3 regions of the Antribacter sp. NEAU-D49 genome follow, and region 2 is predicted to be linked to each of the others. Evidence: predicted binding sites of a transcription regulator. Region 2 holds the regulator's gene; each other region holds the start of a gene.
What was found. Region 2 encodes LexA, which represses DNA repair genes until DNA is damaged. Its sites were predicted from a motif close to TCGAACANNTGTTCGA; they were not measured.
Positions count from the first base shown of each region.

Region 1: the regulator LexA is predicted to act here: its motif matches at 2,159-2,174, upstream of AC060K_RS01050 (HNH endonuclease signature motif containing protein).
Region 3: the regulator LexA is predicted to act here: its motif matches at 5,320-5,335, upstream of AC060K_RS17150 (HNH endonuclease signature motif containing protein).

Region 1 covers NZ_JBXTSN010000001.1:218,015-225,208, reverse strand. The annotation lists gene AC060K_RS01055 (outer membrane protein assembly factor BamB family protein) at 145-2,037, opposite strand; gene AC060K_RS01050 (HNH endonuclease signature motif containing protein) at 2,318-3,889, shown strand; gene rpe (ribulose-phosphate 3-epimerase) at 4,066-4,728, opposite strand; gene AC060K_RS01040 (DUF1761 domain-containing protein) at 4,779-5,207, shown strand; gene AC060K_RS01035 (RsmB/NOP family class I SAM-dependent RNA methyltransferase) at 5,248-6,789, opposite strand; gene fmt (methionyl-tRNA formyltransferase) at 6,907-7,194, opposite strand, start outside.
Region 2 covers NZ_JBXTSN010000003.1:109,281-116,474, reverse strand. The annotation lists gene hflX (GTPase HflX) at 1-799, shown strand, start outside; gene AC060K_RS03870 (ATP-dependent DNA helicase) at 902-3,049, shown strand; gene AC060K_RS03865 (L-lactate dehydrogenase) at 3,098-4,078, shown strand; gene lexA (transcriptional repressor LexA) at 4,137-4,937, opposite strand; gene AC060K_RS03855 (LysM peptidoglycan-binding domain-containing protein) at 5,193-5,723, shown strand; gene nrdR (transcriptional regulator NrdR) at 5,851-6,351, shown strand; gene AC060K_RS03845 (DUF5302 domain-containing protein) at 6,473-6,715, shown strand; gene AC060K_RS03840 (hypothetical protein) at 6,879-7,194, shown strand, end outside.
Region 3 covers NZ_JBXTSN010000024.1:27,277-34,470, forward strand. The annotation lists gene AC060K_RS17135 (outer membrane protein assembly factor BamB family protein) at 1-1,245, opposite strand, end outside; gene AC060K_RS17140 (outer membrane protein assembly factor BamB family protein) at 1,242-3,143, opposite strand; gene AC060K_RS17145 (outer membrane protein assembly factor BamB family protein) at 3,306-5,198, opposite strand; gene AC060K_RS17150 (HNH endonuclease signature motif containing protein) at 5,479-7,050, shown strand.

The DNA.
Region 1 (7,194 bases), on a different contig from region 2:
GGAACCCGCGGGGAGAACAGGGAGACGCGAAGCGGGTCAGCGTAGGCCGACGAGGTCGAGGCCGAGCCGGTCGAACGAGGAGCCGGCGTCGTCCACCAGCCGCAGCCCGGCCGGGCACACCCGGCCGGGCGCACTCCGCCCGGCTCACTCCGCCGGCGGCGCGAGCCCGGCGACGCCCTGCTGCGTGACCTGCACCAGGTTTCCGTCCACCGCCAGCAGCTGGGTGTACGGCGTCTCCTGCTCCAGCTCCCAGCGGACGTCGCCCGAGTCGAGGTCGAGAGCGATCAGGCGCAGACCCGAGTCCCCCGCGGCGGGCGGCGTGGCCAGGAGGAGGGTGCCGCCGTCCGTGAACGCCTCCGTGACGACCTGCTCCACGGCCGTCCACTCGCCCTTGGCGAGCAGCTCGGGCTCGGTGGCCCAGAGCTCTTCACCGGATCTCAGGTCCACGCCGACGAGCCGCCCGTGGAAGTCAACGACGACCGCGAGGTCCTCGGTCCGCGCGAGGAGGTGGTTCCCGGGGAGCTCGGTGGACCAGCGCACGGCGCCGTCGTCGTCCACCGCCACGAGACCGCTGGGCCGGTCGAGCAGCCTGACCCGCGGCTCGGAACCGTCTGTGGTGAAGGGGTCGAGGAGCATGCCGTCCGGCGTGCTGACCACGCCGTCCTCGTCGACGACGGTGCCGTCGACCCGCAGGAAGCCGCCGTCCACGAGCGGCATGCGCGTCCCCGCAAGGCTCGCCCCGGCGGCCGACAGGTACGGGAGACCCCCCTCCGAGTAGAGGCTCCAGCCCGCTGGCAGCCGGGTCCCGGAGGCGGCGTGGTCCGGGACAGGCTCGCCCTCGGGCGTGAAGACCCCCACGGTGCCGCACCCGGCGACGGCCACGACGGTGGGCGACGAGAAGGTCGCGAGCGGAGCGTCGGGGGCGTAGGCGGGCGCGCCTGTCGTGCCGTCGTACTGGACGCACGCTCCACCGGCGCCGAGACTGACCGGCGAGAACGGCACGTCATGCTCCCAGCGGACCTCTCCGCTCGCCGCGTCCTCCAGGCGCACGGACAGGTCCCAGCCGTCCTCGACGGTGCCGGCCAGGCTCACAACCTTGCCCTCGGCGTCCGTCACGCTCTCGACGGTCGCCGCGTCCGGGTCGGGCGGCGAGCCGGTGCGCTCGGCCACGAGCAGCCCGCCGTCGGCCGACGGGACGACGGCGGTGGCCGCCGCGACCTCTCGCGTGTCCTCGACGCCGTCCGGGCCGATCACGGTGACGGTCCGAGGGCCGCCCGCGTCTTCCGTGCTCACGCAGACCAGGCGCTCCGCCTCCGCCGCGCGCTCGGCCCGAGCGACCGGCAGGGGGCCACACTCGCCGGACGCGCGGTCCACGGTCCACAGCGTGGTGCCGGTGGCGGCGTCCAGCCCCAGCACCACGTCCCGGCCGACGGCGGCCACGACGCCCCCCGGCATCCGGACGAGCCGGGTCTCGATCGCGCCCTCGACGGGCACCGACCACGTCTCCCGCAGCTCACGGTCCAGAGCCGCCACCCCGCCTGGGGCGGCGGCCAGGTGCTGCCGGTCGATCGCGGCCTCCAGAGCCACGCCGCCCGCGACGGCCGCGGCAACCACCACCGCGGTCCCGCCCGCGAGCAGCGCGCGGCCCCTGCGCGACGTCGGGATCCGGGACCGGACGGCGGCGACGCCGGTGCGCGCGGCGCCTGCTGTGGCTCGGGCCGCGGCTCGGGCCGTCCGCGACGTGGCGGCGGCCGTGGCTGAACCGGCACGGCGGAACGGGGTGGTGGCCTTGCCGATCGAGCCTGCGACCTTGCGGCGCATCGCGGCAGCACGGCCGACTGGTTCCGGCGCCGCGTCAGCCGTCCGGGCTCGTTCGAGCGTGTCCGGGTCGGTCAGCGACGTCGGTACGCCGGTGATCATCTCCGGGCTCGCGGGGGCCTTCGCCGGGGACGGGGCGTCATCCTGCGGAGGCGCCGCAGGGGGGTCCGGCACCAGGTCGAAGGTGTGGGATTCGTCGTCACCGCGCCGCGAGCTCACGAGGAGAGGCTAGCGGCGACCCTCCGTCCGGTGTCGTATCGACGGTGGTGTGAGGGTGGGAGGCCGACCACAGGTCGTGGTTTCGGGGTTCTGTGCACAGATTGGCTGGTCAGCGGGCCGTCAGAACGCGTGTTCGATAGGATGGGGAGGGTCAGGAACGGCCGGATCATGCGGGTTTCGAGGAGGTGCGGGGATGGTGATCGAAGCGATCGATACGCGTGTCTCTGTGCCCGGGACAGGCCTGGCAGGGACTGACGCTGGGTCCGGCACGGACGCCACGGTGCCCCGTGCGACGCCCGCACCCGCGGGACTGTCCTCTGCCGGGCCTGCCGCCCGCCGCCCGTTGGAGGTCGTGCTCGCGGACCTGGAAGCGGTCGCGGATGAGCTGGTCGCGGTGGCCGGGCCGGGGGCGCTGGACGCCCTGGAGGTGGCGGGCGGGTTGGTGGTCGCGCGGCTGGTCGAGGCCGGGACCCGGGTCCGGACCCTGACGAGCCGGTTGGACGCGTTGCGCCTGTCGTTCCTGCCCCGGGTCGAGGCCGACGGCCGGTGGGGCACCGGGTCGGGGGCCGGGGCGAGGTCGTTCGCGACCTGGCACGCCGCGACGAGCAACATCTCCGTGCCCAGCGCCCGGCGTGAGGTCCGTGCCGCCCGGGTCCTGGACCAGGACCTGCCCGCGACCAGGGCCGCGGCCCTGGCCGGGACCCTCGGCCCCGACCACCTGACCATCCTGGTCAACACCGCCCCCACCAGCCCGGCCCGCAAGGCGGCACTGGCAGCCCCCCTGCCCGGCACCGGGCCCGTGCCCGGCCCCGACGGCCCCTTCGGCCCGGACGGTCCGGCGGACGGCCCCGACGGCCCGGCGGGCGGTCCGGCGGGCGGTCCGGGCGCGGACGGTGTGGAGGCGGTCTCGGGTGAGGTGTTCCTCCTGGCCCAGGCCCGCGCGCACCGCCCGGCAGCGTTCCGGCGGCTGGTGGCCCGGTTCGCGACCGTGGCCGACCCGGACGCGGACGAACGCGGTCACACCCACGCGCGCGACCGTGAGCACCTGGAGCTGTCCAAGACGTTCGGCGGGTACCACCTGAACGGGTTCCTGACCGACGAGCACGGCCTGACCCTGACAACAGCCCTGAACTCCGTCATCCGACCCCCGACCCCCGACACCGCACGCACCACGACCCAGCGACGCGCCCAAGCCCTGGCCGACCTGGCCCGCATCGTCCTGGACAACGGCCACACCGGCACCGGCGCCGCAGTCCGCCCCCACCTGACCGTCACCGTCTCCTGGACCGAGCTGCAGACCCTGGCCGCCCGCACCGGCGTCACCCTCACCACAACCACACCCACCACAACCGGGACCACAGCAACCGGGACCCCCGCCACCACAGCGACCGGGACCACAGCGACCGGGACCGCCGCCACCCCGGGCGGGCTCACCCCCACGGGCGGGGCGGTGTTCACCGAGACCGGCACCCCCGTCCCCCCAGCCCTGCTCGCCAAGATCGCCTGCGACAGTCAGGTCACCCGGGTCGTGTTCGGCCCCGAGTCACAGGTCCTGGACGTGGGCCGCACCCGCAGAACCATCACCGGCGAGCTCCGCCGCGCCGTCATCGCCCGCGACCGGCACTGCACCTGGCCCGGCTGTGACGAACCACCCTCCCGCTGCGAAGTCCACCACGCCACCCACCACTGGGCCGCCGGCGGCCACACCAGCGTCCCCAACAGCGCCCTGCTCTGCTGGCACCACCACAACCACGTCGACACCAACCACATCACCATGACCCACACCAACGGCACCTGGACCTTCACCGACCATCACGGCAAACCCATCACCGAGCCCCGACCCTCGCAGTAGCGGTGGCACGCCCGCCCACGCAGTCGCGCGCGCTTCCCGGGCTCCCACCCGGCGCTCCCACCCACGTGGCCGCCGCGAGCGCCGTCCGTCGGGGGCCGTCCGTCGGGGACCGTCCGTCGGGGGACGAGGGTTCCGCAGTGCCGTGGGGCCGGAGCTTGTGTCAGCCGGCGCCCGTGTCAGTGCACGTGCTTGCTCGCCAGGTCGCGCAGCGTGGCGATCTCGGCGGGGATGTCTTCTGCCCCGTACACGGCGGAGCCGGCGACGAAGACGTTGGCGCCCGCGTCGGCGGCGCGCTCGATCGTGTCGCGGGATACTCCCCCGTCCACCTGGATCCAGACGTCCAGCCCGGACTCGCTGACCGCCTCGCGCGCGCGGCGGATCTTGGGCAGCGTGCCCTCGATGAAGGACTGGCCGCCGAACCCGGGCTCGACCGTCATGACGAGGATCATGTCCACCTCGGTCAGGAGGTCGAGGAACGGCTCGACGGGGGTGGCGGGCCGCAGTGCGACGCCCGCCCGCGACCCGAGGCGGCGCAGCTCGCGAGCCAGGCGGACGGGTGCGGTGGCGGCCTCGGCGTGGAAGGTGACCGACGCCGCCCCGGCCTCCGCGTAGGCGGGCGCCCACCGGTCGGGGTCGGCGATCATGAGGTGCGCGTCGAGCGGGATCGGGGACACCTTGGCAAGTCGCTCGAACACCGGCAGGCCGAGCGTCAGGTTCGGGACGAAGTGATAGTCCATGACGTCGACGTGCGCGTAGTCCGCGTCGGAGATCGCGTTGAGGTCGCGCTCGAGGTTCGCGAAGTCTGCCGACAGGATGCTCGGGGCGATGAGGGCTGCCATGCTGCCAGCGTAGAGCCACCTTCCGCCGTCCCGACGCTCGAGGAGCACTGATGGTCCCCGACATCAACTACTGGGCAGTGATCGTCGCGACCCTCTCCACGATGGTGGTGGGGTCGGTCTGGTACACGCCGAAGGTGTTCGGCGGCCGCTGGATGCGGCTCGCGAAGGTCGACCCGGACAAGGCTGCCGCGGCGGGCCCGTGGCCCATCGTGGTCACGGTGCTCGTCAGCTTCGTCTCGGCCTGGGTGCTCGCCGGTGCCACCTACATCGCCTGGACGTTCTACGACGACGGCTTCCTGACCGCCGCCGTCGTGACCGGCCTCCTCCTGTGGGCAGGTTTCACCGCCGCGCGGATGATCACCCACGACGCGTTCGAGGGACGCCCGGCGGAGCTGACCACCCTGAACCTCGCCCACGAGCTCGTGACCGTGCTTGTCATGGCGGTGATCCTGGGCGTCTGGCCCCCGGCCGGGGTCTGAGCCCCCGGGCTCCAGCCCGAGCGCAGCCACAGCCGAGCCGTCAGCCCCGCTTGCGCAGCAGGGTCAGGTGCATCGCGTCGGTGCCGTGGACGTGCGGCCAGAGCTGGACGTCGTCGCGGTCGGCGAGGGGGAGGTCGGCGCCGGGGCGCAGCACGGAGCGCAGGACGGCGGCCGCGTCGACCCGCTCGACGTCGTCCCGCTTGCGCAGCACGTCCGTGACCACGAGCTGCGTCTCGGCGAGGTGCGGCGAGCAGGTCACGTAGCCCACCACTCCCCCGGGGCGCACGGCGTCGAGCGCCGAGCCGAGCAGGTCCCGCTGCAGCGACGTGAGCACCGCGAGGTCGGCGGGCGTGCGGCGCCAGCGTGACTCCGGCCGACGGCGGAGCGCCCCCAGGCCGGTGCACGGCGCGTCGACCAGCACCCTGTCGTACGCCCCGGGCTCCTGCCGCCCCACGTCTCGGCCGTCACCGGTGCGGACGTCCTCCACCGCGTCGTAGGGCACGGCGCGGAGGGCCTTCTCGACCAGGCGGGTGCGGTGCGGCTGCACCTCGTTGGCGACGATCCGCGCGCCACGGGTGCCCGCGAGGGCCGCGAGGAGGGCGGCCTTGCCGCCCGGGCCGGCGCACAGGTCCAGCCAGCGCTCGTCCGGGCCCTCGATCGGGGCCGCCACGAGGGCGAGGGTGACGAGCTGGGAACCCTCGTCCTGGACGCCTGCCAGGCCCTCCCGGACGGCGGGCACGCCGGTGGGGTCGCTGCCCGCGAGGACGAGCGCCGTGGGCGACCAGCGCCCCGGTAGCAGGTCGGCGTCGCCCCACGCCTCGTCGTCGCCGGCGTCGACCAGGCCGGGGCGCGCCACGAGGGTGACGCGGGGCGCGGTGTTGTCGGCCTCGAGCAGGTCGCCGATCTCGTCGACCGCGCGGCCGTTGCCCGCGAGCGCCTCGCGGAGGGCCCGGGTGATCCAGGCGGGGTGGGATCCGGTGTCGGCGAGGGCGGTGACGGGGTCGGGGGCTTCGTCGGTGAGGCGCTGGAGCCAGTCGTCGAGGGGCGTGCGGGCGACGGCTCGGAGGACGGCGTTGACGAGCTGGGCGGAGCCGGCGCCGGCGCGTGCGCGGGCGAGGCCGACGGTCTCGGACACGGCGGCGTGCTGGGGGACGCGCATGCCGAGGAGCTGGTGGGCGCCGAGGCGGAGGATGTCGAGGACCTCGGGGTCGAGGCGGTCGAGGGGGCGGTCGACGCAGCGGGTGAGGATGGCGTCGTAGCGGCCGCGGAGGCGCAGGGTGCCGTAGGCCAGCTCGGTGGCGAAGCCGGCGTCGCGTCCGTGGAGGCGGCGTTCGCGGAGCAGGGGCGGGAGGACGAGGTTCGCGTACGCGTCGGAGCCGTCGACGGCGCGGAGGACGTCGAACGCGGCGGTGCGGGCTGGGTCGGTGCCCTTGCGGCGCTCGGACGGGGCGAGGGAGGTCTGGGAGCGTTCGCCGCGGGAGCGGGCGGCGGAGCGCTGGCGGCCCTGGGCGTCGCGTCGGTCGTCGGGACGGGGGCGGCTGCCGCGGGGGTCGCGTGCGCTGCGGTCGTGGTCGGCGGTCACGCCGTCACCGAGGTCTGGGGGGTCTTCGCGCTGGGCACCGCCTGAGTCTACCGAGCGGTGGTGCTGCGCCTCCCCGTGAGGCCGGCGGGCGCCGGCGGCCTCACGCGGGGGCGGGGTTCAGCCCAGGACGACGTCGCCGGCGTCGAAGAGGGAGCGGGCGCCTCGGGCCCAGTCGGCGGCGGGCATGGCGCGCTTGCCCACGGGGGTGACGTCGCCGAGCCGGACGGCGTGCGTGGCGGTCCCGACGAGGACCTCCTTCTTGAGGGGCCGCACCGTCCCGGGAGCGAGGTCGGTCACGTCGGGGGCCAGGGTGACGGGGCCGAGGCCGAGGCGCGTCTCGTCGGGCAGGACGGTCCAGGCCCCGGGCGCGGGCGTGCAGCCGCGGACCAGCCGGTCGACGGCGAG
Region 2 (7,194 bases):
TCCCGGTGAGACCAAGATCGAGCTGGACCGCCGCCGCATCCGCAACCGGATGGCCAAGCTGCGCCGCGAGATCGACGCGATGAAGCCTGCACGGGACACCAAGCGGCTGTCGCGCAAGCGCAACGCGATCCCTGCCGTGGCGATCGCCGGCTACACCAACGCCGGCAAGTCCTCGCTGCTCAACGCGCTGACGGACGCGGGGGTGCTCGTGGAGAACGCCCTGTTCGCCACGCTGGACCCGACGGTCCGGCGCACCCAGACGGAGGACGGTCGTGTCTACACGCTGGCCGACACCGTCGGCTTCGTGCGGCACCTGCCCCATCAGCTCGTCGAGGCGTTCCGCTCCACGCTCGAGGAGGTGGGCGACGCCGACCTGCTGCTGCACGTGGTCGACGCCTCGCACCCCGACCCGGAGAGCCAGATCGCGGCGGTCCGCGAGGTGCTGTCCGAGATCCCGGGCATCGCCGACGTGGCCGAGGTCGTCGTCCTGAACAAGGCCGACGTGGCCGACCCGGCGGTCGTGGGGCGCATCCAGCGTCGCGAGAAGCGCACGGTGGTGGTCAGCGCCCACACCGGTGAGGGCATCGCGGAGCTCCGCGGCGTCATCGCCGATGCGCTGCCCCGGCCCGACGTCGAGATCGACCTCGTGGTGCCCTACTCGCGCGGCGACCTGGTGCACCGCGTGCACGAGGGCGGCGAGATCGACCATGAGGAGCACGTCTCCGCGGGGACGGCGCTGCGGGGCCGGGTGGACGCCCAGCTCGCGGCCGAGCTGGAGCGGGTCGCGGTCCGCGCCTGACCCGCCCCGCCGTGGGTACGGAATGGTCGCCTCTCCGCTCGGAGGGGCGACCATTCGCGTACCCACAGCGAGGGTGTCGGTGGGCGCCCGTAGGATCATCGAGTGACAAGCCTCGACGACCTCCAGGACTCTCCCGCCGCTGCGCAGGCCCCCGGCGCGGGCGACGTCCCGGACGTCGCGACGCTGCTCGAGCTGGCCGTCGGAGAGCTCGGTGGCAGCCCGCGCGACGGCCAGCGCCAGATGGCGGAGGCGGTCGCCGAGGCGGTGGACACGTCCACGCACCTGCTGGTCCAGGCGGGCACCGGTACCGGAAAGTCGCTGGGCTACCTCGTGCCCGCGGTGCGCCACGCGGTGGCCGCGGAGAGCCGCGTCATCGTGTCCACGGCCACGCTCGCGCTCCAGCGTCAGGTCATCACCCGTGACCTCCCTCTCGTCGCGCGTGCGGTCGCGCCGCGCCTGCCGCGGGAGCCGCGCATCGCACTCCTCAAGGGCTGGCACAACTACCTGTGCGTGCACAAGGTGGGCGGCGGCTATCCCGTGGACGAGCCCACGCTCTTCGACCTTCCGGGCGGCGAGGAGCACCCCGCGGTGCCCGACGCCGGGGTGGCGGCCGGGCCGGGCGGTCCCGGTGCCAAGCGGCGCGGCAAGCGGGACGACGGCGCCACGCTGGCCGACCACGTGCGCCGCCTCCACGAGTGGGCCGGCGAGTCCGACACGGGCGACCGCGACGACCTGGTTCCCGGTGTGCCGGACCGCGCCTGGCGCCAGGTCTCGGTGACGGCGCTGGAGTGCTTGGGGCAGCGGTGCCCCATGCTCGCCGAGTGCTTCCCCGAGCGGGCGCGAGCCGCGGCCCGCGAGGCCGACGTGGTGGTGACCAACCACGCGATGCTCGGGATCGCGGTCTCGGGCAGCCCCAACGTGCTGCCGGAGCACGACGTGGTGATCGTGGACGAGGCGCACGAGCTCGTGGACCGCGTGACGGCCGCGGCCACCGTCGAGCTCTCCATGGCGTCGGTGGAGCACGCCTCCCGGCTTGCCCGGCGGCACGGGGGAGCGGAGACCACGGCGCTCGACGCGGCGGCGCAGGCCCTCGGCACGCTCCTCGTGACCGCCCCGGCGGAACGGTTCCCCGATGGTCTGCCCCAGGCTCTGCACACGGCCGTGGGCGGCATCCGCGACGCGGCCCGCGAGGTGCTGACCCGGCTCAAGCCCGAGGCGGCGGGACCGGGCAAGGCGGGCGGGGCGTCGTCGGGCAGCCAGGGTGACCCCGGGCTCAAGATGGCCCAGGGTGCCATGCTCGCGCTCTTCGAGACGGCGGAGCGCATGGCGGCCGAGGACACGAGCCACGACGTGCTGTGGTGCTCGCGCCCGGACGCCGCGTGGGGCGGGTTCGCCGACGGTGTCACCCGGCTGCACGCGGCCCCGCTGCACGTCTCGGGGCTGATCCGGACGCACCTGCTGGCGGAGTCCACGGGGGTCTTCACGTCGGCCACCCTGGCGCTCGGCGGCACGTTCGAGCCGGTGGCCGGCTCGCTCGGCCTGGGCAGGGCCACCCTGGGCGACGGGGAGGCGGCCGCGGACGCGCCGAGGTGGAAGGGCCTGGACGTGGGGAGCCCGTTCGACTACCCGCGGCAGGGCATCCTCTACATCGCCCGGCACCTGCCGGCCCCCGGTCGAGAGCCCACCACCGAGGCGCAGCTCGACGAGATCGCCGAGCTCGTCGGGGCCGCGGGCGGCCGCACGCTCGGGCTCTTCTCCTCCCGCCGGGCTGCCACGGCGGCGGCGGAGGCGATGCGTGAGCGGCTCGACGTCCCGATCCTGTGCCAGGGCGACGACCAGCTCCCCACGCTCGTCCGGGAGTTCGCCGAGGACCCGGCCACCTGCCTGTTCGGGACGTTGTCGCTGTGGCAGGGCGTCGACGTGCCGGGACCGTCGTGCCAGCTCGTGCTCATCGACCGCATCCCGTTCCCGCGGCCTGACGACCCGGTCAAGGCCGCCCGCGCGCGGGCCGTCGAGCAGGCGGGGGGCAACGGCTTCATGGCCGTCTCGGCGGCGCACGCCGCGCTGCTCCTGGCGCAGGGCGCGGGACGGCTCGTCCGGACCACCGCCGACCGCGGGGTGGTCGCCGTCCTGGACCCGCGGCTGTCGACCGCCCGCTACGCGTCGTTCCTCACGCGGTCGATGCCCGGCTTCTGGCCCACGAACGACCCGGCCCTGGTCCGCGCTGCGCTCACCCGGCTCGACACCTAGCCTGAACGGGACCTCGCGAACCGTCCGGACCTGTCCGAGGAGGACCTCTTGAACGCAGCCGTCCCAGGAACGCACGGATCCGGCCGGACCACCAAGCTGGCGGTCGTCGGCGCGGGCGCCGTGGGCTCGACCCTGGCGTACGCGGCGCTCGCACGCGGCTCGGCCCGGACCATCGCGCTGATGGACGTCAACAAGGCCAAGGTCGAGGCCGAGGTGCTCGACCTCCGGCAGGGCCTCATGTTCACGCCCCAGGCGGAGGTGATCGGGTCCGACGACGTCGCGGTGTGCGAGGGCGCCGACGTGGTGGTGGTGACCGCGGGGGCCAAGCAGAAGCCCGGCCAGACGCGGCTCGACCTGGCCGAGGCGACGATCGCGCTCACGCGCAAGATCCTGCCCGGGCTGGTCGAGGTGGCACCCGACGCCGTCTACGTCATGGTCACCAACCCCGTCGACGTGGTGACCTACGCGGCCCTCAAGATGTCGGGGCTGCCCCGTGAGCGTCTCTTCGGGTCCGGGACGGTGCTGGACTCCTCACGGCTGCGGGTGGTGCTCGCCGAGCGGTGCGGCGTCGCCGTGGGCAACGTGCACGCGTACATCGCGGGGGAGCACGGTGACTCCGAGATCGCCCTGTGGAGCTCGGCCACGATCGCGGGCGTGCCGCTGCTGGAGTGGACGCCCTTCGCGGGCTCGTCGCCGCTCGACGCCCAGGCCCGGGAGGACGTGCACCGCGACGTCGTGGACTCCGCCTACCGGATCATCGCCGGGAAGGGCGCCACCAACTATGCCGTGGGGCTCGCGGCCACCCGGATCATCGAGGCCGTCCTCAACGACGAGCACCGGGTGATGCCGGTGTCGTCGCTGCTCGACGACTTCTACGGCATCAGCGACGTGTGCCTCTCGGTGCCGTCGCTCGTCGACCGGCGGGGCGTCACGGAGAACGTTCCGGTGCCGCTGTCGGACGAGGAGCTTGCCGGCCTGCGCGCGTCGGCGGAGAGCATGCGGGCGGTGCAGAAGCGGTTCGGGCTGTAGGACGAGGAAGGCGCCGGGGCAGTGCGTTCGTCGCACCGCCCCGGCGCTTCCCGTCCCTTCAGAGGCTGCGCAGGACCGCCACGACCCGGCCCAGCACCTGCGCGTCGTCGCCCGGGATGGGGCTGTACGCCGCGTTGTGGGGCAGCAGCCAGATGTGCCCGTCCGCCTTCTTGAACGTCTTGACGGTGGCCTCGCCGTCGATCATGGCCGCCACCACCTCGCCGTTCTCGGCCACCGGCTGGCGGCGCACCACCACCCAGTCACCGTCGCAGATCGCGGCGTCGATCATGGAGTCACCGGCCACCTTGAGCAGGAACAGCTCGCCGTCGCCCACGAGCTGGCGGGGGAGCGGGAACACGTCCTCGACCAGCTGCTCGGCCAGGATGGGGCCACCGGCCGCGATGCGGCCGACGAGCGGCACGTACGACGGCGACGGCAGCCGCTCGTCGTCGCTCGCCGTGGCTGCGCCCCAGTGCTGCTCGGCGGGCGCCGGCGTGCCGGCGGAGGTGTTCGAGCCGCCCGGGTCCACGACCTCCATCGCCCGCGGGCGGTTGGGGTCGCGCCGGAGGAAGCCCTTGCGCTCGAGCGCCATGAGCTGGTGCTTCACGCTTGAAGGGCTCGCCAGCCCCACCGCCTCACCGATCTCGCGCATCGTCGGCGGGTAGCCCCGGGTCTCGACAGAGTGCTGGATGGTCTCGAGCACACGCCGCTGGCGCGGCGTCAGCCGGTCGGCCGCGGCGCCGAGCTCGCGCACCTCGGCGAGCCCCTCCCCGGCCGGGGTCTCCCTGTCGAGCGTGGCGACACTGCTCAGGGCAGCGTCCACGGCCGTGCCGCCGTCGTTGCCGTCGCGTCCGGTCATGACTGAACCCCTCCTGCCCGCGCCGCGCCCGTGTGACGCCGCACCGAATGTGATGCCGCCTACCTGGTGCCACCTGTCGCCAATCCGACATATGTCACCTCGTTGCGCCTCCCACTCTAGGTCACGCTCCGCAATCCATCAAACGAATGTTCGAGCGTGTCTCGACACGGGCGGTCGGTCGTGCTACACAATGGTACGAGCGTTCGACGAACAAGCGTTCTACGCACGTCAGTTCGATCCACGATGGAGGAAGTCATGGGGGCGACGACCATGAGCCCGGCCCGGAGCACCGCGAAGGTGCGTCCGCACCGGGGCGAGCGGCACCTGTACCTCGTCCCGCCGGCCGCGGAGGCCCCGCGGCAGCGGCCTCGGGTCGTGCACCGCGCCGGTGAGCGGCCCTCCGCTGTGCGGCCCGTGCCGACGCCGGCTCCGGTGCCGGCTCCGGCTCCCGAGACCGCGCCGGCTGCGCAAGGGCTCGCGACCCGGCTCGGGCTCGACGGCCTGCGGCTGACCCGTCGCGGTCGTGCGGTCCTGGTGCTGCTCGCGGCGCTCCTCCTCGCCCCGGCTGCCACCTGGGGCGCCACGGCGGTGGCCAGCTCCGCGGAACCTGGCGTCGAGGTTCAGGTGCACGCCGTCCAGCCGGGCGAGTCGCTCTGGGACTACGCCGCCGCGCTCACCGCTCCCGGCGAGGATGTCCGCTCGGCGGTCGCGCGGATCCAGGACCTCAACGACCTGGACGACGCCACGCTCCGCGTCGGTCAGGTGCTCCTCCTGCCGGTGGAATGAGTCACACGGTGGCGGGCGACCAGCCGATATGTTGCGTCGATGTTGCACGGGGGTGGTTTGCCCGCTTACGGTCAAGGCGCGACCGGGGTGCACCCGGTCGATGACCCGACCCCGCAGGAGTGAAGCGATGCACTGTCCGTTCTGCCGCCATGCGGACTCGCGCGTGGTGGACTCGCGGACCGCGGACGACGGCGCGTCCATCCGCCGACGTCGCCAGTGCCCCAGCTGCAACCGCCGGTTCACCACCATCGAGACCGCCAGCCTGTCCGTGGTCAAGCGCTCCGGGGCGACGGAGCCCTTCAGCCGCGACAAGATCATGGCCGGGGTGCGCAAAGCCTGCCAGGGGCGGCCGGTGAGCGAGGACGACCTCGCCCTGCTCGCCCAGCGGGTCGAGGAGACGCTGCGCAGCAACGGCAGTGCCGAGATCGACGCGTACGAGATCGGGCTGGCGATCCTGGGGCCGCTGCGCGAGCTCGACGTCGTGGCCTACCTGAGGTTCGCGAGCGTGTACCAGGCGTTCGACTCGCTGGAAGACTTCGAGAGCGCGATCACGTCGCTCCGGGCGGAGCGGGAGGCTCGCACCGGTGAGCCCGCTGCGACGGACGACGTGCCGGCGGGAACCGCCTGAGTCGCGGATCATGGCGCTGGGTGCCTGCGGATATTCGTTGGCGCGGGCGCGTCCCGTGGGGCACGCTGGTCAGCGGACGGGCCCGCGCCGAGGGACCCCCCGAGTTGAGGAGGTGTTCGGCATGACGTCAGTCGACGGAGCTGCCGGCGAGGAGAGGGCGGCCGGTACGGCTGCCGAGGACGCGGCCGCGGAAGGTCGCCCCACCACGCCGAGCGAGGACATGAAGGCCAAGTTCAAGGCGGCGCTGGACCGCAAGAACGCGGCGAGCCACCGCACGTCCGACGGCGATGCGAACACGGGCTCCGTGCACGCGTCCGAGACCGCCGGACCGGTGCAGAAGATGTTCCGCCGCAAGTCCGGCTGAGCCTTCGGTACAGAGGCCGCCGACCTGGTGAAAGCCGGGTCGGCGGCCTCTGGCTTCCCTGCTGGCGGGTGTAAAGCATCCATATGGGTGAATCCTTGACCTGGATGTGGCATTTGGGTGAACCTGTAGGGGTTTGCTCCGCCGGTGGTCGAGGGGGCCCGCTATGGACAGCACAGCCGAGGACTCGGGACGCGCGCTGAGGCGGTTGAGCAGGGGCCGCTGGCCGGCGTGGCTCGTGGCCTGCCTGGTCCTCACGGCCTCGGTTGTGCTCATACCTGGCGACGACGTCCAGGGTGCGCCGCGCTTCGACGTGCTGTGCACGGAGCTGATCGACGGGATCGAGGGCATCGCGGAGGACCACGAGCTGCCCGGCCACAAGGACTTCCCCGTCAGCCAGAAGATCCCCGACTACGAGTACCAGAACGTTGCCGAGTCGCTGCGTGACAGGGAACCGCCCACGCAGGCGGAGCTCGACGCGC
Region 3 (7,194 bases), on a different contig from region 2:
GTTGCCGGCGCCGTCGTCCACGAGCACGACGCCGCCCGCGAGCGCCGGGACCCGGTCCACGACCATCTCGGTGCTCCAGAGCTCCTCGCCGTCGTCGTCCTCGGCGCGCACCTCGCTCCCGAGGTCCAGGAACCGCACGCCCGTCACGGAGCCGTCGGACGCCAGCGGCACCATGAGACGGCCCGGCAGCTCCCGTCGCGACCCGTCCGGCCCCACGACGACGTCGCGCAGGACGCCGCGCACCAGGTACCCCTCGCCCAGCGGCTCCACGCCGCGCCACTCGTCGGTGTCGAGGCGTTCTCCGTCGGCGGTGAACGCGGCGCGGACGCCGCACCCGACGATCGTCAGGGCAGCCCCCTCCGCCCACGCGGACACGATCCCCGGATCGGCTTCCATCCCGGTCTCCGTGAGCTCGAGACAGGCGCCCAGGTCGGTCTCGGCCGGGTCGAACGGGACCACCTCCGTCCAGCGCGGCTCGCCGGTCACCGAGTCCTCCGCACGGACCTCGAGGTCGCGGCCCCTGACGACCAGGTCGGCGTCCACGCACCCGTCCTCGGCGCAGCCCGGCCCGGCAGGCACGGAGCCGACGCGGGCGAGCCGCACGACAGTGCCCTCCGGGCCGACGGCGACCCGCTCGTCCGCGGCCACCTCGGACGTCCCGAGCACCTCGCCGTGGGACGTCACGGTCGAGAGAGCCGCCGGGCCCACCCCGCCGCCGAACCCACCCTCCGCCGCGTCCCGCTCCGGCGTGAGGCAGACGAGCACCTCCACGGCCGCGGACTGCTCGTACGCGGACGGCCCGCACCATGAGCCGGCCCCCAGGGGCACCGACCACACGGACGCGCCCGTCAGGGGATCGACCGCGACCAGGTCGCCGTCGTCCACCACCGCGACGGTCTGCGCCAGGCGCACCACCTCGCCCGGCGCCACGTCGCGCGACCAGGTCTCGGCCAGAGGCGCGGCGAGGCTCAGGACGCCACCGGCGGCGGCCCGGAGCCGGGCCTCGTGGGCCCGGTCGCGCAGGGCGTCGACACCGAGTGCCGCCGCGACGACGAGGACCAGCCCACCGGCCGCGACAGCCAGCCGGCGCGGCGACAGCCAGGCTCGGGTGCCCGACGCCGGGCCCTCGCCCGGGCGCACCGGCCCTCCCTCACCTGGGGCCGGGCCGGGCAGGGGAGGGGTCCCGTCACCGGGGTCGGCGTCGAGATCGATCCGGAGCGGCTCGTCGCCGGGTGCCGGTCTCATCCCAACCCGACAAGTCCCAGCGTCTCGACCCCGACGAGCCGCCCGGCCACCGCCCGGAGCTCGCGCAGGTCCGGGTAGACCTGGGACCAGAGGAGGTCGCCGGTGCGGAGGTCGAGACCGTGGGCCACCACGCCGAGCCCGCCCGTCCCGCCCGCGTCCAGGCTGTTGACCACCATCAGGACCCGGCCGTCGGTGAACACCGACGAGACGTACGGTTCGCCGAGGTAGCGCGTGGACCCGTCGGGGTGGTCCACCTCCCGGGGCGCCACCCAGCGCCACAGGTCTTCGCCCGTCTCGAGGTCCAGCGCGGTGAGGGCCTCCTGCTGCCCGTGGACCACCGCCACGCCGCCTGCTTGGGCGAGCACCTGCCAGACCTGGACCGGCGACGACCACAGCTCCTCCCAGCCCGGCCCGAACGCCCGCACGTCCGACCCGTCACCGCCGCCGGTCAGGGTGACCTCCGGCGCGGCGCTGTCGGACGCGGCCGGGACCAGGGGGAAGCCGTCCACCTCGGCGAGGACCGTCCCGTCGGGCGACCGGACCGTGCTCGTCACGGACACCGGGCCGTCCACGTCTGTCTGGTCCACCGCGACGTCGGCCATCTCCCCGCCGGGCAGAGGGACGACGTGTGAGCTCAGCCCTGGAGCGGCCTGCTGGAGCGCGCCGTCGGCCGTGATCAGCCCGTTGACGCCGCAGCCCTGGACCTGCACGGACTCGGCGATGGGAGAGACCCAGAACCCGTCGGGGCTGTACTCCGCCTCGTCGGACGAGAAGTAGGAGAAGCAGCTCGAGTCAGCGATGCCGGGGTCGTCGCTCAGCTCGAAGGGGATGGTGACCTCCCACACCTGCTCGCCCGTCGGGCCGGTCAGGCCGACTACGAGGTCTCGGCCCTCCAGCGCCGTCCCCGGCTGCACCGTGCAGGCCCCGGTCCCGGTCGTGTCGCAGTCGAGCTCGACGTCGACAGGCTCGAGGTCGGGCCCCACCCGCTGCGCCCGGACCACACCGTGCTCCTGCCACAGCTGCGGCTCGGGCCCGCCGCCCGGGCCGAACCGGGAGTCCGACTCGGTATCTGGATCGACGGCGCCGAGCGGTGCCCGGGAGGTGATGTCACCGTCAGGACCCACGACCACGAGCTCGCGCTCGTCGGACCTGCCGGCCAGGCACAGCAGCTCGTCCACCTCGGGGAGGAGGACCTCACCGAACACGCCCCAGGCCTGCGAGCTGCCACACTCCGCATACTGGAGCTCCGTACGCCACCGCACCTCGCCGGTACCCGGCTCGACCGCCACGAGCTCGTCGTAGCCCTGCAGCACGAGGGCGCCGTCCAGGACCGCCGCGGCGGTACGCGTCTCGTCCAGCTCCCAGACCTGCTCGGGCGCCTCGAGCAGCGACACCACCCCACCGGCCGCGGCAGCCAGCCGCTCGACCCGTGAACGCTCCTGAGCTGCGCCGATGCCGCCGCCCACCAGTGCGGCCACGGCCACGGCGGCGGCGACGGGAACCACGACACGACGGTTCCGGCCGGCCCAGGAACCGAGGTCACGGGCCGCGAGGCGCACCGGCTCGGTCAGGGTGCCCCACCGGGTCGCCCGCGCGCTGCCTGGTCCCTCCGGTGCCGGCGCTCCCGCGACGACCTCGCCCTCGCCGTCCGCGTCGAAGACCAGATCGAAGGTGAGCACGCCGCCGTCACGGCCAGGCTCGGCCTGCCCCGCCCGCTCCACCGGCGGAGCGGCCGGCGTGGTGCTCGCGGGCGGGTCGACGTCGTCGGGCGCTGCGCCCTCCGGGAGGGCGTCACGGACCGCCGCCGGCGCGAGGGCCTGCGGGGCCGCGACGGAGTCCGCGTCGTCGTCGACCAGCTCGAACGTGTACGCGGCGTCGTCGCTCCGCTTGCGGCCCATGCGGGGAGCCTAACCACGGGAACCCGCGGGGAGAACAGGGAGACGCGAAGCGGGTCAGCGTAGGCCGACGAGGTCGAGGCCGAGCCGGTCGAACGAGGAGCCGGCGTCGTCCACCAGCCGCAGCCCGGCCGGGCACACCCGGCCGGGCGCACTCCGCCCGGCTCACTCCGCCGGCGGCGCGAGCCCGGCGACGCCCTGCTGCGTGACCTGCACCAGGTTTCCGTCCACCGCCAGCAGCTGGGTGTACGGCGTCTCCTGCTCCAGCTCCCAGCGGACGTCGCCCGAGTCGAGGTCGAGAGCGATCAGGCGCAGACCCGAGTCCCCCGCGGCGGGCGGCGTGGCCAGGAGGAGGGTGCCGCCGTCCGTGAACGCCTCCGTGACGACCTGCTCCACGGCCGTCCACTCGCCCTTGGCGAGCAGCTCGGGCTCGGTGGCCCAGAGCTCTTCACCGGATCTCAGGTCCACGCCGACGAGCCGCCCGTGGAAGTCAACGACGACCGCGAGGTCCTCGGTCCGCGCGAGGAGGTGGTTCCCGGGGAGCTCGGTGGACCAGCGCACGGCGCCGTCGTCGTCCACCGCCACGAGACCGCTGGGCCGGTCGAGCAGCCTGACCCGCGGCTCGGAACCGTCTGTGGTGAAGGGGTCGAGGAGCATGCCGTCCGGCGTGCTGACCACGCCGTCCTCGTCGACGACGGTGCCGTCGACCCGCAGGAAGCCGCCGTCCACGAGCGGCATGCGCGTCCCCGCAAGGCTCGCCCCGGCGGCCGACAGGTACGGGAGACCCCCCTCCGAGTAGAGGCTCCAGCCCGCTGGCAGCCGGGTCCCGGAGGCGGCGTGGTCCGGGACAGGCTCGCCCTCGGGCGTGAAGACCCCCACGGTGCCGCACCCGGCGACGGCCACGACGGTGGGCGACGAGAAGGTCGCGAGCGGAGCGTCGGGGGCGTAGGCGGGCGCGCCTGTCGTGCCGTCGTACTGGACGCACGCTCCACCGGCGCCGAGACTGACCGGCGAGAACGGCACGTCATGCTCCCAGCGGACCTCTCCGCTCGCCGCGTCCTCCAGGCGCACGGACAGGTCCCAGCCGTCCTCGACGGTGCCGGCCAGGCTCACAACCTTGCCCTCGGCGTCCGTCACGCTCTCGACGGTCGCCGCGTCCGGGTCGGGCGGCGAGCCGGTGCGCTCGGCCACGAGCAGCCCGCCGTCGGCCGACGGGACGACGGCGGTGGCCGCCGCGACCTCTCGCGTGTCCTCGACGCCGTCCGGGCCGATCACGGTGACGGTCCGAGGGCCGCCCGCGTCTTCCGTGCTCACGCAGACCAGGCGCTCCGCCTCCGCCGCGCGCTCGGCCCGAGCGACCGGCAGGGGGCCACACTCGCCGGACGCGCGGTCCACGGTCCACAGCGTGGTGCCGGTGGCGGCGTCCAGCCCCAGCACCACGTCCCGGCCGACGGCGGCCACGACGCCCCCCGGCATCCGGACGAGCCGGGTCTCGATCGCGCCCTCGACGGGCACCGACCACGTCTCCCGCAGCTCACGGTCCAGAGCCGCCACCCCGCCTGGGGCGGCGGCCAGGTGCTGCCGGTCGATCGCGGCCTCCAGAGCCACGCCGCCCGCGACGGCCGCGGCAACCACCACCGCGGTCCCGCCCGCGAGCAGCGCGCGGCCCCTGCGCGACGTCGGGATCCGGGACCGGACGGCGGCGACGCCGGTGCGCGCGGCGCCTGCTGTGGCTCGGGCCGCGGCTCGGGCCGTCCGCGACGTGGCGGCGGCCGTGGCTGAACCGGCACGGCGGAACGGGGTGGTGGCCTTGCCGATCGAGCCTGCGACCTTGCGGCGCATCGCGGCAGCACGGCCGACTGGTTCCGGCGCCGCGTCAGCCGTCCGGGCTCGTTCGAGCGTGTCCGGGTCGGTCAGCGACGTCGGTACGCCGGTGATCATCTCCGGGCTCGCGGGGGCCTTCGCCGGGGACGGGGCGTCATCCTGCGGAGGCGCCGCAGGGGGGTCCGGCACCAGGTCGAAGGTGTGGGATTCGTCGTCACCGCGCCGCGAGCTCACGAGGAGAGGCTAGCGGCGACCCTCCGTCCGGTGTCGTATCGACGGTGGTGTGAGGGTGGGAGGCCGACCACAGGTCGTGGTTTCGGGGTTCTGTGCACAGATTGGCTGGTCAGCGGGCCGTCAGAACGCGTGTTCGATAGGATGGGGAGGGTCAGGAACGGCCGGATCATGCGGGTTTCGAGGAGGTGCGGGGATGGTGATCGAAGCGATCGATACGCGTGTCTCTGTGCCCGGGACAGGCCTGGCAGGGACTGACGCTGGGTCCGGCACGGACGCCACGGTGCCCCGTGCGACGCCCGCACCCGCGGGACTGTCCTCTGCCGGGCCTGCCGCCCGCCGCCCGTTGGAGGTCGTGCTCGCGGACCTGGAAGCGGTCGCGGATGAGCTGGTCGCGGTGGCCGGGCCGGGGGCGCTGGACGCCCTGGAGGTGGCGGGCGGGTTGGTGGTCGCGCGGCTGGTCGAGGCCGGGACCCGGGTCCGGACCCTGACGAGCCGGTTGGACGCGTTGCGCCTGTCGTTCCTGCCCCGGGTCGAGGCCGACGGCCGGTGGGGCACCGGGTCGGGGGCCGGGGCGAGGTCGTTCGCGACCTGGCACGCCGCGACGAGCAACATCTCCGTGCCCAGCGCCCGGCGTGAGGTCCGTGCCGCCCGGGTCCTGGACCAGGACCTGCCCGCGACCAGGGCCGCGGCCCTGGCCGGGACCCTCGGCCCCGACCACCTGACCATCCTGGTCAACACCGCCCCCACCAGCCCGGCCCGCAAGGCGGCACTGGCAGCCCCCCTGCCCGGCACCGGGCCCGTGCCCGGCCCCGACGGCCCCTTCGGCCCGGACGGTCCGGCGGACGGCCCCGACGGCCCGGCGGGCGGTCCGGCGGGCGGTCCGGGCGCGGACGGTGTGGAGGCGGTCTCGGGTGAGGTGTTCCTCCTGGCCCAGGCCCGCGCGCACCGCCCGGCAGCGTTCCGGCGGCTGGTGGCCCGGTTCGCGACCGTGGCCGACCCGGACGCGGACGAACGCGGTCACACCCACGCGCGCGACCGTGAGCACCTGGAGCTGTCCAAGACGTTCGGCGGGTACCACCTGAACGGGTTCCTGACCGACGAGCACGGCCTGACCCTGACAACAGCCCTGAACTCCGTCATCCGACCCCCGACCCCCGACACCGCACGCACCACGACCCAGCGACGCGCCCAAGCCCTGGCCGACCTGGCCCGCATCGTCCTGGACAACGGCCACACCGGCACCGGCGCCGCAGTCCGCCCCCACCTGACCGTCACCGTCTCCTGGACCGAGCTGCAGACCCTGGCCGCCCGCACCGGCGTCACCCTCACCACAACCACACCCACCACAACCGGGACCACAGCAACCGGGACCCCCGCCACCACAGCGACCGGGACCACAGCGACCGGGACCGCCGCCACCCCGGGCGGGCTCACCCCCACGGGCGGGGCGGTGTTCACCGAGACCGGCACCCCCGTCCCCCCAGCCCTGCTCGCCAAGATCGCCTGCGACAGTCAGGTCACCCGGGTCGTGTTCGGCCCCGAGTCACAGGTCCTGGACGTGGGCCGCACCCGCAGAACCATCACCGGCGAGCTGCGCCGCGCCGTCATCGCCCGCGACCGGCACTGCACCTGGCCCGGCTGCGACGAACCACCCTCCCGCTGCGAAGTCCACCACGCCACCCACCACTGGGCCGCCGGCGGCCACACCAGCGTCCCCAACAGCGCCCTGCTCTGCTGGCACCACCACAACCACGTCGACACCAACCACATCACCATGACCCACCACAACGGCACCTGGAACTTCACCGACCATCACGGCAAACCCATCACCGAGCCCCGACCCTGGCAATGACTGGCGACGACTGGCGATAGCCGGTGATGACGGGCCCCGCGCTGCCGTCGGTCCCCGGCAACCCCTCCGTCAGCTCCGGCTCGGAGGCGGCATCGGCTGGGTGCGGGCGTCCTCGAGGGAGTCGCCGGACACCCGGACCGAGGC